2 regions of the Streptomyces angustmyceticus genome follow, and region 2 is predicted to be linked to the other one. Evidence: riboswitches for the same ligand, from Rfam matches in the RefSeq annotation. Region 2 holds a riboswitch; the other holds the start of a gene.
The links. A riboswitch is a leader RNA that binds a small molecule or an ion and turns the genes downstream of it on or off. The one in region 2 is predicted to bind glycine.

Region 1 (7,047 bases), 4.6 Mb from region 2:
GGGTTGGGGTGCAGCCCCGCCGCGACCAGGCCGGCGAAGTGCGCCATGTCGACCATGAGGTAGGCGCCCACCTCGTCGGCGATCCGGCGGAACGCGGCGAAGTCGAGCTGGCGGGGGTAGGCCGACCAGCCGGCGACGATCAGCTTGGGGCGGTGCTCCTTGGCGAGGCGCTCGACCTCCTCCATGTCGACGAGGTTGGTCTTCTCGTCGACGTGGTAGGGCACCACGTTGTAGAGCTTGCCGCTGAAGTTGATCTTCATGCCGTGGGTCAGGTGACCACCGTGGGCGAGGTTCAGGCCCAGGATGGTGTCGCCCGGCTTGATCAGGGCGAACATGGCGGCGGCGTTGGCCTGGGCGCCGGAGTGCGGCTGGACGTTCGCGGCCTCGGCGCCGAAGAGGGCCTTGATGCGGTCGATGGCGATCTGCTCGACGACATCGACGTGCTCGCAGCCGCCGTAGTAGCGGCGGCCGGGGTAGCCCTCGGCGTACTTGTTGGTGAGGACGGAGCCCTGGGCCTCCATGACGGCGACGGGGGCGAAGTTCTCCGACGCGATCATTTCGAGGGTGGACTGCTGGCGGTGGAGTTCGGCGTCGACGGCGGCGGCGACATCGGGGTCGAGCTCATGGAGGGAGCTGTTCAGAAGCGACATGAGTCTTTCCTGGGGGAGTCAGGGGCGCGATGGGGGCCGGCGGACGGGGTCCGGGGCCTTCCCGCCGGCGGTGGCGGTCGGGGGGAGCCGGACGGTTCAGCCGGTGATGAAGGCGGCGTACTCGTCGGCCGAGAGCAGCTCGCCCGGCTCACCGCTGATCTTCACCTTGAACAGCCACCCGCCCTCGAACGGGGCGGAGTTCACCAGCGAGGGGTCGTTGACGACGTCCTCGTTGACCTCGGTGATCTCACCGTCGACGGGCGAGTAGAGGTCGCTGACCGACTTGGTCGACTCCAGCTCGCCGCAGGTCTCGCCCGCCGCGACGGTGGCACCGACCTCGGGGAGCTGCACGTAGACGACGTCGCCGAGCGCGTTGGCCGCGTGCTCGGTGATGCCGACCGTCGAGACGCCGTCCTCGGCGCCCGACAGCCACTCGTGCTCCTTGCTGTAGCGCAGCTGCTGGGGGTTGCTCATGGCTCGATTCTCCTGTACGCGAGGGTGTGATCGTGAAGGGGGTCGCCCCTGGCGGAGCCGGGGGAGGTTCGTGCACGGTGCGGCGCGGGGGCGCGCCGCGGCCGTGTCTGCCGCCGTGAGCCCTTACTTCTGCCGCTTGTAGAACGGCAGCGCGGTGACCTCGTACGGCTCATGGCTTCCACGGATGTCCACGCAGACACCCTCGGTGCCCGGTGTGGCGTAGGCGGCGTCGACATAGGCGATGGCGACGGGCTTGCCGAGCGTGGGGGAGGGGGCCCCGGAGGTGACCTCGCCGATGACCGTGCCGTCGGCCGTGACGACCGGGTAGCCGGCGCGCGGGACCCGGCGGCCCTCGGCGATCAGGCCGACCAGCTTGCGCGGCGGGTTCGCCTCGGCCCGCTCGGCGGCGGCCGCCAGCGCGGCACGGCCGACGAAGTCGCCGTCGTTGGTCGTCTTCTCGAACTTCACGACCCGGCCCAGGCCCGCGTCGAACGGGGTGGTCGCGGTGGTCAGCTCGTGCCCGTACAGCGGCATGCCCGCCTCCAGGCGCAGGGTGTCGCGGCAGGACAGGCCGCAGGGCACCAGGCCGGCGTCCTGGCCGGCCTCGGTCAGCGCCTCCCAGAGGGCGACCGCGTCGGCGGGCCGGACGAACAGCTCGAAGCCGTCCTCGCCGGTGTAGCCGGTACGGGCGATCAGCGCCTCGACGCCGGCGACGGTGCCGGGCAGGCCGGCGTAGTACTTCAGGCCGTCCAGGTCCGCGTCGGTGACCTTCTTGAGGATGCCGGGGGACTCCGGGCCCTGCACCGCGAGCAGCGCGTAGGCGTCCCGGTCGTCGCGGATCGCGGCGTCGAAGCCGCCGGCGCGGGCGGTCAGCGCGTCCAGCACCACCTGGGCGTTGGAGGCGTTGGCGACGACCATGTACTCCTGGTCGGCGAGGCGGTAGACGATCAGGTCGTCGAGGATGCCGCCCCCGGCCTCGCAGATCATGGTGTAGCGGGCGCGGCCGGTCCTGACCCCGCCGATGTTGCCGACCAGTGCGTAGTCGAGGAGGTCGGCGGCCTGCGGGCCGGTGACGGTGATCTCGCCCATGTGGGAGAGGTCGAAGAGGCCGGCGCGGGTGCGGACGGCGACATGCTCGTCCCGCTCGCTGCTGTAGCGCAGCGGCATGTCCCAGCCGGCGAAGTCGGTCATGGTGGCGCCGAGCGCGCGATGGGTGGCGTCCAGCGCGGTACGGCGGGGGGCATCAGTCATGGTTCTGGGCTCCCAGGCATGGGTGAGAGGACATTCTCCCCATCTGTCATCGGAACCTGAGAGGTTCACCGGGATCCCGCGAACGGACCCGGTTTGCACCTTGGGTGGAGCCGCCCCGTGCGCCGGGCGTCGGCTCGCTTTTCAGATCTGCCTCGCCCGCGCGGTATAGGGGCCTGAGAGATTCAAGGGAGGACTTGCTCCTTCGGCGCCCCGCCATGGCGGCCGGGGACTCTCCCGCGCGGGTTCAAGCGGCCGGTATGGAGTTGGCGGTGCACGGGTGAGCTGTGATGTGCACGTGGCGGCCACATCATTACACGGGATCGCCCGATAGAGGAGCCCCGGCCGTCACCCCGCCCGTGACGTGGGCGGATCGGACAATCACCTTGATGGGCATTACCTTTTCTTGACACTCTGCGGGTAGGGGACGGACTCGAACCGGAACAGAACCGGACGGGGAGGACGATCGCGTGCACAGTGAAGCGGCATTCGGGGCCACTTCCGGGGTCGTGCCTCCGGCCGTCGCGCCGGCGGCGCCGCCCGCCGCCGTGCCCCGGGCGGGCCGGACGCCGCGGCGCGCCGTCCGGCCGGGGCGTGGCGCCGCCGTCGTGGACCTGCGGGGCCCGGGGCGGCCGGCGGGCGCCGCCGAGCTGCGCTTCCCGGCCGGCGACCTGGTGGTGGTCTCCGGGCTGCCGGGCAGCGGCAAGAGCACCCTCATGCACCGCGTCGTGCCGCCGCTGGACGCCCGCGGCGCCGCGGTGCACCGCATCGATTCGCAGGACGTCCGCGAGCGCTGGGAGCACGGCAGGCTGCGCCGGCTGCCCTACGCGCTCTACCGCCCGCTGGTCCGCGCCGCCCACTACCTGACGCTGGGCCGTGCGCTGCGCTCCGGCGGGAGCGTGGTGGTGCACGACTGCGGCACCCTGGCGTGGGTGCGCGGCTGGATCGCGCGGTCGGCTGTGCGCGGCGGGCGCGGGCTGCATCTGGTGCTGCTCGACGTGCCGCCCGAGGTGGCCCGCTCCGGCCAGGAGTCGCGCGGGCGCGGCGTGTCGGGGTACGCCTTCGCGCGCCACCGCAGGGCGGTGGGCCGGCTGGTCCGCGCGGCGGAGTCGGCGCGGCTGCCGAAGGGGGTCGGCTCGGCCGTGCTGCTCGACCGGCGGTCGGCGGGCGCACTGGAGACGGTGCGCTTCGACTGAGCGGAGCGGACCGTGCCCCGCGGGTTGCCCGGCGCGCCTTCTCGTCTAGGGTCTTTGGCCAGATGGCGCGGTTTGGAACGGGTGGATACACATGACATTGCCGGAGCAGGGGATACCGCAGCTGGCGTGGCCGGCGAACGAACTCGAAGAGGTGCTGGCCGTGTCGGTCGGGCATCCGGGCGCCGGTGGCCGGATCGTCGAGGTGCTGGGCCGCAGCCGGGTGTGGGTGCCGCTGCCCAACGGCGGCGGCCCGGAGAGCGCGGGCCCCGGCGCCCGCGGCCTCGACCTGCCGACCGTCGAGCTCGGCGGCGCGGCCTACGTCCCGGTCTACAGCTCCGAGCAGGAGTTCCTGCGGACGGTCGGCTCGCACATGTCCTTCACCGTCGCCCCGGCCCGGGAGTTCGCCCGCGGGCTGCCGCCGCACATCGGCATCGCGGTCAACCCCGACGGCACGATAGGTGTCCCGCTGCCGCCGCCCGCGGTGGCCGAACTGTGCCGTGAGCGCCACGAGGCGGCCGGTGTGCCCAGCGGCGGCCGGGTGCGGCTCTTCGAGCCGGACTGGCAGGACGAGCCGGTGGACTTCCTGGCCGCCGCCGGACTGGAGTTCTCCGCCGCCGGAATTGTCCTGACCGCCCGGCGTGCCCTGGCAAGTGTCGAGGGCGACACGCCCGCGCTGTTCATCGGTGTCCAGCTCGCCGCCGACCCCGCGGCACTGCACGACGGCACCGCCCGCGAGGCGGTACTGTCAGCCCTCGGACGTGCGCTCGGTGCCGTACCGGTGCCCTGGCCCGTACAGCTCGTCATGCTCGACCTCGCCCAGGGCGACCCGGTCGGCGCCTGGATGCTGGAGCGTGTGCGGCCCTTCTACGCCCGGGACCACTCGTAAGCTGGACGGATGACGGGGCGGGCGCACCCACACGTGCCCTGCTGACAGAAGGGACGGACCACGTGAGCGCGGGTGCGCATCAGGGGCCGGCGGCGGCCGGAGCGCTGGAGCAACTGCTCCAGCAGGTCTCGCCCGGCCGTTACGACGCCTATGAGGCGCTGCTGCACGCGCTCGCCGCGGGCCAGGTCTGGATGCTGCTGTGGCACGGCCGGGCCGGAATGCCCGACGCGCAGTACGGGAACATGGAGGTCGAGGGCCTCGGCTACGCGCCGTGCGTGACCTCGGCCCCCGAACTCGCCGCCTCCGGCTGGAACCGCGACCACGAGGTCGTCACGGGTCCGGAGATCGCCGCCGCGCTCTTCCCCGACCGCTGGGGCCTGTGGCTCAATCCGCACGCCCCCGGCGGCGGCGTCGGCATCCCGTGGCTGGATCTGCGCCGGATCGCCGGAGGTCTGGACCGGCTGCCCGCCGGTCCGCTGCGGATCTCGGAACCGGTCATCGACATCCCGCAGTTCTACGCGCTGCTCGCCCAGAACGCCCACCGCACGCCCGCCGTCCGGTCGCTGCGCCGGGCGTGGGTGCAGCCGGCGCTCGGCGCCCCTTATCTGGCGATCGGTCTGGATCTGTACGACACCGGCCAGCAAGCGGTGGATTCGGTGCGGTTGATGATCCAGCAGTCGATCGGCGCGGTGCCGGACGGCCTGCCCGTCTCCACGGTCGCGATGAACGACGAGTACGACCCGGTCGGCATGTGGATGCGGGCGTCCACGCGCCCCTTCTTCGACCGTGACGGCTACGTCCAGCCGCCCGGCCAGCCGGCCCCCGCGCCGTCGTACGGCTACGGCTACCCGCGCCCCTACTGACCCCCGCCCGGCGTCCGGGAGTGCCGGCCGGACGCCGGTCCTGGGGTGAAATCCCCCTGTATTCCCCGTGGTTGAGGACCCCTCCCGCGGAAGGCCGCCCCGCTCAGGCCGAACTCCTGTCCGTATAACGGAATGCCGTGGGGCGCATCACAGTTGCGCATCCTTTCCCCGCCAGGACTGGTGACTGATCGGGAAAGGGATGAAGACTCCGGAAACAACAGGGCCTCGGTCCTATGTACGAGCGTCATCCCCGTACGGCGTCGCGTGAGCCTCTGGATCTTCCACCGTGCGAACTTCCGCGATGCCCGCAGGACTTGCACCGAACTTGCACCACTGATGTGAACCAGGCCGCAATCCGCGGCGGGCAGGGGGCCGGCCGCCGTCGGCCGAGAGGGGTCAAGGGCACTGTGACCGCACCGATCGAGACCACCGGGGCGGCTGCCGAGGCGCAGCCGGAAGCGGTGCTGAAGGGCGTCGAGGCACGGCGGATCGAGGGGCGTTCGCTCGGTCAGATCGCATGGCTGCGCTTCCGGCGCGACAAGGTCGCGGTGGCCGGTGCCATCGTTGTCATCCTGCTGATCGCCGTCGCGGCGCTCTCCCGTCCGATCCAGGCCCTGCTGGGGCTGGACCCGAACAGCCCCAACCAGTCGCTGATCGACCCCAACACCACGCTCCCCAAGGGCGACCTCGGCGGCATGAGCGGGGACCATCCCCTGGGCGTGGACCCGAAGTTCGGGCGCGACCTGCTCGCCCGGATCCTGGAGGGCTCCTGGGTGTCGCTGATCGTGGCCTTCGGCGCGACGCTGCTGTCGGTGGCCATCGGCACCGTGCTCGGTGTGGTCGCCGGGTTCTACCGCGGGCGGGTGGACGCGTTCATCAGCCGGATGATGGACGTCTTCCTGGCCTTCCCGCTGCTGCTGTTCGCCATCGCGATCTCCGCCTCGCTGCAGGGCGGCGCCTTCGGTATGGAGGGCCTGCCGCTGCACATCTCGGTGCTGATCTTCGTGATCGGCTTCTTCAACTGGCCGTACATGGGCCGGATCGTGCGCGCGCAGACCCTGTCGCTGCGCGAGCGCGAGTTCGTGGACGCCGCCCGCGGCATGGGTGCGCGCGGGCCGTTCATCCTCTTCCGGGAGCTGCTGCCCAACCTGGTGGGGCCGATCATCGTCTACTCGACGCTGCTGATCCCCTCCAACATCCTCTTCGAGGCGGCGCTGAGCTTCCTGGGCGTCGGTATCCAGCCGCCCCAGGCGTCCTGGGGCGGCATGCTCAACCAGGCGGTCAAGTACTACGAGGTCGATCCCCAATACATGATCGTCCCCGGCCTCGCGATCTTCGTCACCGTGCTCGCGTTCAACCTGCTCGGCGACGGACTGAGGGACGCGCTGGACCCGCGCAGCCGCTGACGGCGCCGCCGGCGCCCGCTGCGGCGGCCACCGCGTTCCTGCTCTTCCGCGTTACCGCGTTTCCGTATTTCGAGGATTGACGTTTTCGACGAACGAAGGGGACACCGACCATCATGCGAAGGTCAGTTCCGGTCGCGGCTGTCGCGGCCATCACCAGTGCGGGCCTTTTGCTGGCCGGCTGCAGCGGGGGCAAGGGCTCCTCGGAGGGCTCGGGCGAGGCGAACGCCGCCACCAAGGGCATCGTCAACGCCTCGGACGCGAAGGGCGGCACGGTCACCTACGCGATCAGCGACGCCCCCGAGTCGTTCGACCCGGGCAACACGT
Region 2 (7,047 bases):
CGACGGGAGCGCACAGGGCCCGAAGAGCGGCCGGGAGCGGCTGGTGGCGAGCCTGTGGCCGCCGCGGCTGACCCGGGCTCAACTGATCGTTGCGTTGCTCCTGTTCATTCTCGGCCTCGGCCTGGCGATTCAGGTACGTTCCACAAGTGACAGCAGTGCTCTGCGGGGTGCGCGTCAGGAGGACTTGGTGCGCATTCTGGACGAGCTGGACAACCGCTCCCAGCGGTTGACCGACGAACAGCGGCGCCTGGAAGGGCAGAAGACCGAGTTGGCGAACAGCTCGGACCAGGCCGAGGAGGCCCGTAAGCAGACCGTGGAGAAGGAACAGCAGCTGGGCGTGCTGGCCGGGACCGTCGCGGCGCAAGGGCCCGGCATCACCCTGACCATCGACGACCCGGCGCACTCCGTCGAGGCGGACAAGCTGCTGGACACCATCCAGGAGCTGCGGGCGGCCGGCGCCGAGGCCATCCAGGTCAATGACGTCCGGGTCGTCGCGAACACCTCTCTGTCGGATGTCAGGGGCGGCGTGGGGATCGACGGGAAGCGGGTCGTGCAGCCGTACCGTTTCAAGGTCATCGGTAAGCCGGAGGATCTGGAACCGGCGCTGAACATCCCCGGCGGAGTGGTCCAGACTCTGGAAAAGGAGCAGGCCAAGGTGTCTGTGACCCGTGAGAAGAAGATCATTGTGGACGCCTTGCGAGAGGCGAAGCGGCCTGACTACGCTCGGTCGTCATCGCAGTGAGGCGTACAGGTATGTCGAGTGCCCGACGAGGGCATGAGGTAGCGGGGGGTCGACGCATCGTGCGTGTGGTGTGTGGTGGAAACTGTCTGAAGGCCACGGACGTTCACAGGATGTCCGGATCGGCCGGTGTGTGCATCGAGGGTTCGTCCTGCCCCACGGGCGGGTCTATGTCGTTCAAGGGGAATCGCCCGTGAAGTTGTTTGGAAAGCTGTTCGGCAAGAGCGCCCGCCAGGATGGCGACAGCGGCTCCGCGCGGCACCGTGCGTCGGGAAGGCCCGACGAGAGCGGTTCCGCCGAGGACCGTCCGCTCTTCCGTGACGAGGTCAGCGGTCCGTCCGGGGGGTACGGCGCGGGTTCTGTTGACCCCTCCGGTGCCGGCCGCATAGGTTCCCAGGAACCATCAGCCGCAAGCACGGGTGGAGGGTCGGCCTTGCCGGTTTGTACGAGGTGTGGGAACCGGAATGCCGAGGCGAGCCGGTTCTGTTCCAACTGCGGAGCGCCCCTTCGCGCGGGCGCCCAGCCCGAGCGGGCGTCCGAGACGACCTCCACGATCTCCATTTCGGGGCTGGAGGCCTACGACTCGGAGGCGACCGGCCAGAACCTGGCGCCGTCGCTGTCCCCGGAGGCCCAGGCGGCCGTCGACGCCCTTCCGTTGGGATCGGCTCTGCTGGTCGTCCGGCGGGGTCCGAACTCGGGCAGCCGCTTCCTCCTGGACAGCGAGCTGACGACGGCCGGCCGGCACCCGCAGGGCGACATCTTCCTCGACGACGTGACGGTCTCGCGCCGTCACGTGGAGTTCCGCCGGGGCTCCGACGGTCTCTTCACGGTCTCCGACGTCGGCAGCCTCAACGGCACCTACGTCAACCGTGAGCGGATCGACTCCGTCACCCTCGCCACCGGCGACGAGGTCCAGATCGGCAAGTTCCGCCTGGTCTTCTACGCGAGCCAGCGAGGCGCCGGTATCTGACCGGCCGGGGAAGGCATATGCGCGATACACCGAAAGGCGGCGCCGGGTTCCCCGGCGCCGCCTCCTCGGACGGCAAGCCGGTGAGCATCGGCACGGTGCTCACCCAGCTGCGCGAGGAGTTCCCCGAGGTCACCATCTCCAAGATTCGCTTCCTGGAGGCCGAGGGGCTGGTCGAGCCGAAGCGCACGCCTTCCGGATACCGCAAATTCACGCCGCAGGACGTCGAGCGCCTGGCGGCCGTCCTGCGGATGCAGCGGGACCACTATCTGCCGCTCAAGGTCATCAGGGAGCATCTGGACGCCCTGGAGCGCGGTGAGCGGGTGCCGCTGCCGGCTCCGGCCACGCCCTCCCGTGATCTCGTCGAAGGCGTGCACGACCCCGGTGAGGAGCGTCCTACGGCTGCCCGCATCGGCCGGGCCGAGCTGCTGGCCGCCGCGGAGGTGGACGAGGCGGCGCTCGCCGACTGGGAGTCCTACGGGCTCATCGTCCCTCACGCGGAGGGCGGATACGACATCGAGGCCGTCACGATCGCCAAGCTCGTCGCGGACCTGGGCCGCTTCGGTCTGGAGCCACGGCACCTGCGTGCCGTGAAGGCGGCCGCCGAGCGCGAGGCGGGCCTGGTCGAGCAGGTCGTTGCACCCCTTCGGCGGCACCGTAACCCGCAGACCAGGGCCCATGCCGAAGCCACCGCCAGGGAGCTGGCAACGCTGTCCGTACGGCTGCACGCGGCGCTGGTGCAGAGTGCTTTGCGGGTCCGCCTTTAGCGAGCAAACGAGTGCCCGACTACCCAAACCGGCCGGGCACGTCCTAGGGTTGCTGTGTGAACGAGCTCGACGTCGTGGGTGTCCGGGTGGAAATGCCTTCCAGCCAACCGATCGTGCTCCTGCGGGAGGTGGGAGGCGACCGCTACTTGCCCATTTGGATCGGGCCAGGGGAGGCCACTGCCATCGCCTTCGCCCAGCAGGGCATGGTCCCTGCCAGGCCGCTGACGCACGACCTTTTCAAGGATGTGCTGGAAGCGGTGGGCCAGGAACTGACGCAGGTCCGCATCACGGATCTGCGCGAGGGGGTTTTCTATGCCGAACTCGTCTTCGCGAGCGGAGTCGAGGTCAGTGCGCGTCCGTCCGACGCCATAGCGCTGGCGCTGCGCACCGGAACGCCGATCTTCGGTACCGACGGTGTGCTGGACGACGCGGGGATCGCCATCCCGGACGAGCAGGAGGACGAGGTGGAGAAGTTCCGCGAGTTCCTCGACCAGATCTCGCCCGAGGACTTCGGTACCAACAGCCAGTAATACCGGCCAGACGAACCGCCTGTTTCCGGTCAAACACTTAGCCGTTCCCCGTGCGAGGTCACGAGAAACCACTCGTAGGGTGATTATCACTCGGCGTGGCGAGCGCGGCGATCGTTGACGCACCCCGAGTGACTGCATACCGTCGATGTGGCAGGTCCCGTCCGGGACGTGGAGGACGGAGGGCGGCGTGGCAATCACCGGCGACGGTATGGCGGCGGAAGGGGCGTTGCCGCTCCACTCGGGCGCAGCAGCGAACCCTGCCCCGGCACCGGCCGCGGCGGTGTCGGGGGACTGCGAGGCGCAGAACATCGGCTATCGCGGCCCGACCGCCTGTGCGGCAGCGGGCATCACCTACCGGCAGCTCGACTACTGGGCGCGTACGGGCCTGGTGGAGCCGAGTATCCGGCCTGCGTACGGCTCCGGCACCCAGCGGCTCTACAGCTTCCGGGACGTCGTGGTCCTGAAGATCGTCAAGAGGCTGCTGGACACCGGGGTGTCGCTGCAGAACATCCGCACCGCGGTCCAGCACCTCCGGGCGCGCGGGCTGGCGGATCTGACCCGGATGACGCTCATGAGCGACGGCGCGACGGTCTACGAGTGCACCTCGCCCGACCAGGTCGTGGACCTGCTCCAGGGCGGCCAGGGCGTCTTCGGCATCGCTGTGGGCGTGGTGTGGCGGGACGTGGAGGGCGCGCTGTCACAGCTCCACGGGGAGCGTGTGGACACCGGCGAGACCCTCATCGGGAAGAACCCGCACGACGAACTGGCGCGGCGGCGCAACCGGGCGGGCTGAGTCCCGGCGGCCGCACCGGACCGGCACGGGGCCGATTGTCAGTGGCATGGGGCAGCATCGGAGATGTGAGACCCGCGCCGACGATCCTGCATCTCGACATGGATGCGTTCTTCGCGGCCGCCGAGCAGGCGGCCAAGCCGAGCCTCCGCGGCAAGCCCGTGGTGGTCGGCGGGATCGGCGTGCGCGGGGTGGTCTCCACGGCGTCGTACGAAGCCCGGGTGTTCGGTGTCCGCTCCGCGATGCCGACGGCCCAGGCGCGTCGGCTGTGCCCCAACGCCGCTTATCTCGCCCCGCGCTTCTCCTTGTACCGCCAGGTGAGTGAGGTGGTGATGGAGCTGCTGCACGCGCTGTCGCCGCTGGTGGAGCCGCTGAGTCTGGACGAGGCGTTCGTCGACCTGGAGGCGGGCGGGGTGCCGCCGCGAACGGCCGCGGCGCGGGCGGTGGGCGAGCAGCTGCGCCGTGACATCCGGTCCGCCACGGGTCTGACCGGCTCGGTGGGGCTGGCCGGCGCCAAGATGCTGGCGAAGATCGCGTCCGAGGCGGCCAAGCCGAACGGTCTGGTGGTGATCGAGCCCGGTACCGAGCGCGAGCTGCTGGGGCCGATGACGGTGCGGACGCTGCCGGGGGTGGGGCCCGCGACGGCCGAGACGCTGCGCCGGGCCGGGATCCACACCGTCGCGGAGACCGCGGAGGCCGGTGAGGCCGAGCTGGTGCGGCTGCTGGGCAGGGCGCACGGCGCCGGGCTGTACACGATGGCGCTGGGCCGCGACGACCGGCCGGTGGTGGCCGAGCGGGATGCGAAGTCCATCTCGGTCGAGGACACCTTCGAGGTGGATCTGACCGACCGGACGCGGGTGCGCGGCGAGGTGCTGCGGCTGGCCGACCGCTGCGTACAGCGGCTGCGGGCCGCCGGGCGCTCGGGGCGGACGGTGGTCATCAAGGTGCGCAACTACGACTTCTCGACGCTGACCCGCTCCGAGACGCTGCGCGGGCCGACCGACGACCCCGCGGTGATACGGGAGGCCGCTGTGCGGCTGCTGGAGACGGTGGACACCACCGGCGGGGTGCGGCTGCTGGGCGTGGGGGTCAGCGGGCTGGCCGACTTCACGCAGGAGGACCTGTTCGCCCAGGCGGCGACGGAGCGCGAGGCGGAGGAGGCCGAGAGGGCCGCGAAGGCGGCGGCGGAGCTGTCCGGTGGCGGGGCGGCGGCGCCGGAGGCCGAGGAGCGGCCGCGGCGCTGGGATCCGGGACGGGATGTGCTGCACGACGAGTACGGCGCGGGCTGGGTGCAGGGGAGCGGGGTGGGCAGGGTGACCGTACGCTTCGAAACGCCGTGGTCCGCACCGGGGAGGGTGCGGACCTTTGCTGTCGAGGATCCGGCACTGCGGCCGGGGGAGCCCCTGCCGCTGGTGGGCGGGGGGCCGGCGGACGGTCAGTCGTCCGAGCCGGCGATCTTGCCGAAGTCCTGGTCACCGGAGCCGGGGGAGGACACCGGGTCGGTCGGCGAGGAGATATCCAGTCGGTAGTGGTGGTAGAGCTGGAGTTCCTGCTCGGGGGAGAGATGGCGGCCGACGCCGAAGTCCGGCGCATCCTTGATCAGCTTGCGGTCGTAGGGGATGTGCAGCCCCTCGCCGACCATCTTGCTGGGTTCGAGGGGGACGAACGCGTCCCGGCTGAAGAGTCCGGTACGCACGGCCGCCCACTCCGGTTCCCCCGTCGCGTCGTCGAGGTAGACCTCGTCGATCGTGCCTATTTTGGCGCCATTACGGTCGAACGCTTTGCGGCCGATCAGGCTCCGGGGATCGATATCGGTTTGCACGGCCCCTCCAATTGGTCGCAACTGCCCTCTGACAACTACCAAACGGCACATTTCATGCCCTGGCCACTCGAAGGATCCTTCGAGTGCCGCGCTGGTAGGCTGGCCAATGGCCGCAGACCCCGTGCGGGAGAGTCCCTGATCGTTCGCGTTCAGGGCGCCGAAGGAGCAAATCCTCCCCGGAATCTCTCAGGCACACGTACCGCGTGGGCGAGGTCACTCTGGAAAGCAGGGCGGGCCGCGGAAGGCACAGCTCCGGGACCCCTCCTCACCGACGGTGAAAGCCGGGCCGCCTCGTGCGGGCCGGTGAAGCTCTCAGGTTGAGATGACAGAGGGGGAGGCCGTCCGGGCACCCGCGCCGTGGTGCCCCTCGTAGGTCGCGTGACCAGGAGGCCCCCGCAGATGACCACCAATCGCATCTCCTTGACCGAGCTGGAAAGCGGCACTCCCTTCGAGCACCGGCACATCGGTCCCGACCACGAGGCGCAGGCCAAGATGCTCGCGCACATCGGGTTCGGTTCGCTGGACGAGCTCACCGCCACCGCCGTGCCCGATGTGATCAAGAGCGCCGAGGCGCTCGGCCTGCCGCAGGCCCGTACCGAGGCCGAGGTGCTCCAGGAGCTGCACGGTCTCGCGGACCGCAACCAGGTGCTCGCGTCCATGATCGGACTCGGCTACTACGGCACGTTCACCCCGCCGGTGATCCTGCGCAACGTCATGGAGAACCCGGCCTGGTACACGGCGTACACGCCCTACCAGCCGGAGATCTCGCAGGGCCGCCTGGAGGCGCTGCTGAACTTCCAGACGATGGTCGCCGACCTGACCGGCCTGCCCACCTCCGGCTCCTCCCTGCTGGACGAGGGCACCGCGGCCGCCGAGGCGATGGCGCTTTCCCGGCGGGTCGGCAAGGTCAAGCAGGGCGTCTTCCTGGTCGACGCCGACTGTCTGCCGCAGACCATCGCCGTGATCGAGACCCGTGCGGAGCCCACCGGCGTCGAGGTCGTGGTCGCCGACCTGTCGGACGGCATCCCGGCCGAGGTCGCCGAGCGCGGGATCTTCGGTGTGCTGCTGCAGTACCCGGGCGCCTCCGGTGCGGTCCGCGACCCGCGCGCGCTCATCGAGCAGGCCCACGAGCTGGGCGCGGTCGTCACCGTCGCCGCCGACCTGCTCGCCCTGACGCTGCTGACCTCGCCCGGCGAGCTCGGCGCGGACATCGCCGTAGGCACCACCCAGCGCTTCGGCGTCCCGATGGGCTTCGGCGGGCCGCACGCCGGCTTCATGGCCGTCCGCGACCAGTTCGCCCGCAGCCTGCCGGGACGCCTGGTCGGCGTCTCCGTCGACGCCGACGGCAACAAGGCCTACCGCCTCGCGCTGCAGACCCGCGAGCAGCACATCCGCCGGGAGAAGGCCACCAGCAACATCTGCACCGCGCAGG

Region 1: linked by a shared signal. The riboswitch ahead of gcvT (glycine cleavage system aminomethyltransferase GcvT) and the one ahead of gcvP (aminomethyl-transferring glycine dehydrogenase) in region 2 are both predicted to bind glycine.

What each region holds. Positions count from the first base shown of each region.
Region 1 covers NZ_CP082945.1:2,482,519-2,489,565, reverse strand. The annotation lists gene glyA (serine hydroxymethyltransferase) at 1-650, opposite strand, end outside; gene gcvH (glycine cleavage system protein GcvH) at 747-1,124, opposite strand; gene gcvT (glycine cleavage system aminomethyltransferase GcvT) at 1,248-2,375, opposite strand; glycine riboswitch at 2,409-2,526, opposite strand; glycine riboswitch at 2,527-2,622, opposite strand; gene K7396_RS11190 (AAA family ATPase) at 2,882-3,568, shown strand; gene K7396_RS11185 (enhanced serine sensitivity protein SseB) at 3,660-4,454, shown strand; gene K7396_RS11180 (enhanced serine sensitivity protein SseB C-terminal domain-containing protein) at 4,517-5,317, shown strand; gene K7396_RS11175 (ABC transporter permease) at 5,725-6,723, shown strand; gene K7396_RS11170 (ABC transporter substrate-binding protein) at 6,837-7,047, shown strand, end outside.
Region 2 covers NZ_CP082945.1:7,044,735-7,051,781, forward strand. The annotation lists gene K7396_RS31475 (DUF881 domain-containing protein) at 1-742, shown strand, start outside; gene K7396_RS31480 (FHA domain-containing protein) at 861-1,709, shown strand; gene ftsR (transcriptional regulator FtsR) at 1,727-2,473, shown strand; gene K7396_RS31490 (bifunctional nuclease family protein) at 2,530-3,003, shown strand; gene K7396_RS31495 (MerR family transcriptional regulator) at 3,191-3,796, shown strand; gene K7396_RS31500 (DNA polymerase IV) at 3,862-5,322, shown strand; gene K7396_RS31505 (PRC-barrel domain-containing protein) at 5,229-5,615, opposite strand; glycine riboswitch at 5,730-5,827, shown strand; glycine riboswitch at 5,828-5,954, shown strand; gene gcvP (aminomethyl-transferring glycine dehydrogenase) at 6,015-7,047, shown strand, end outside.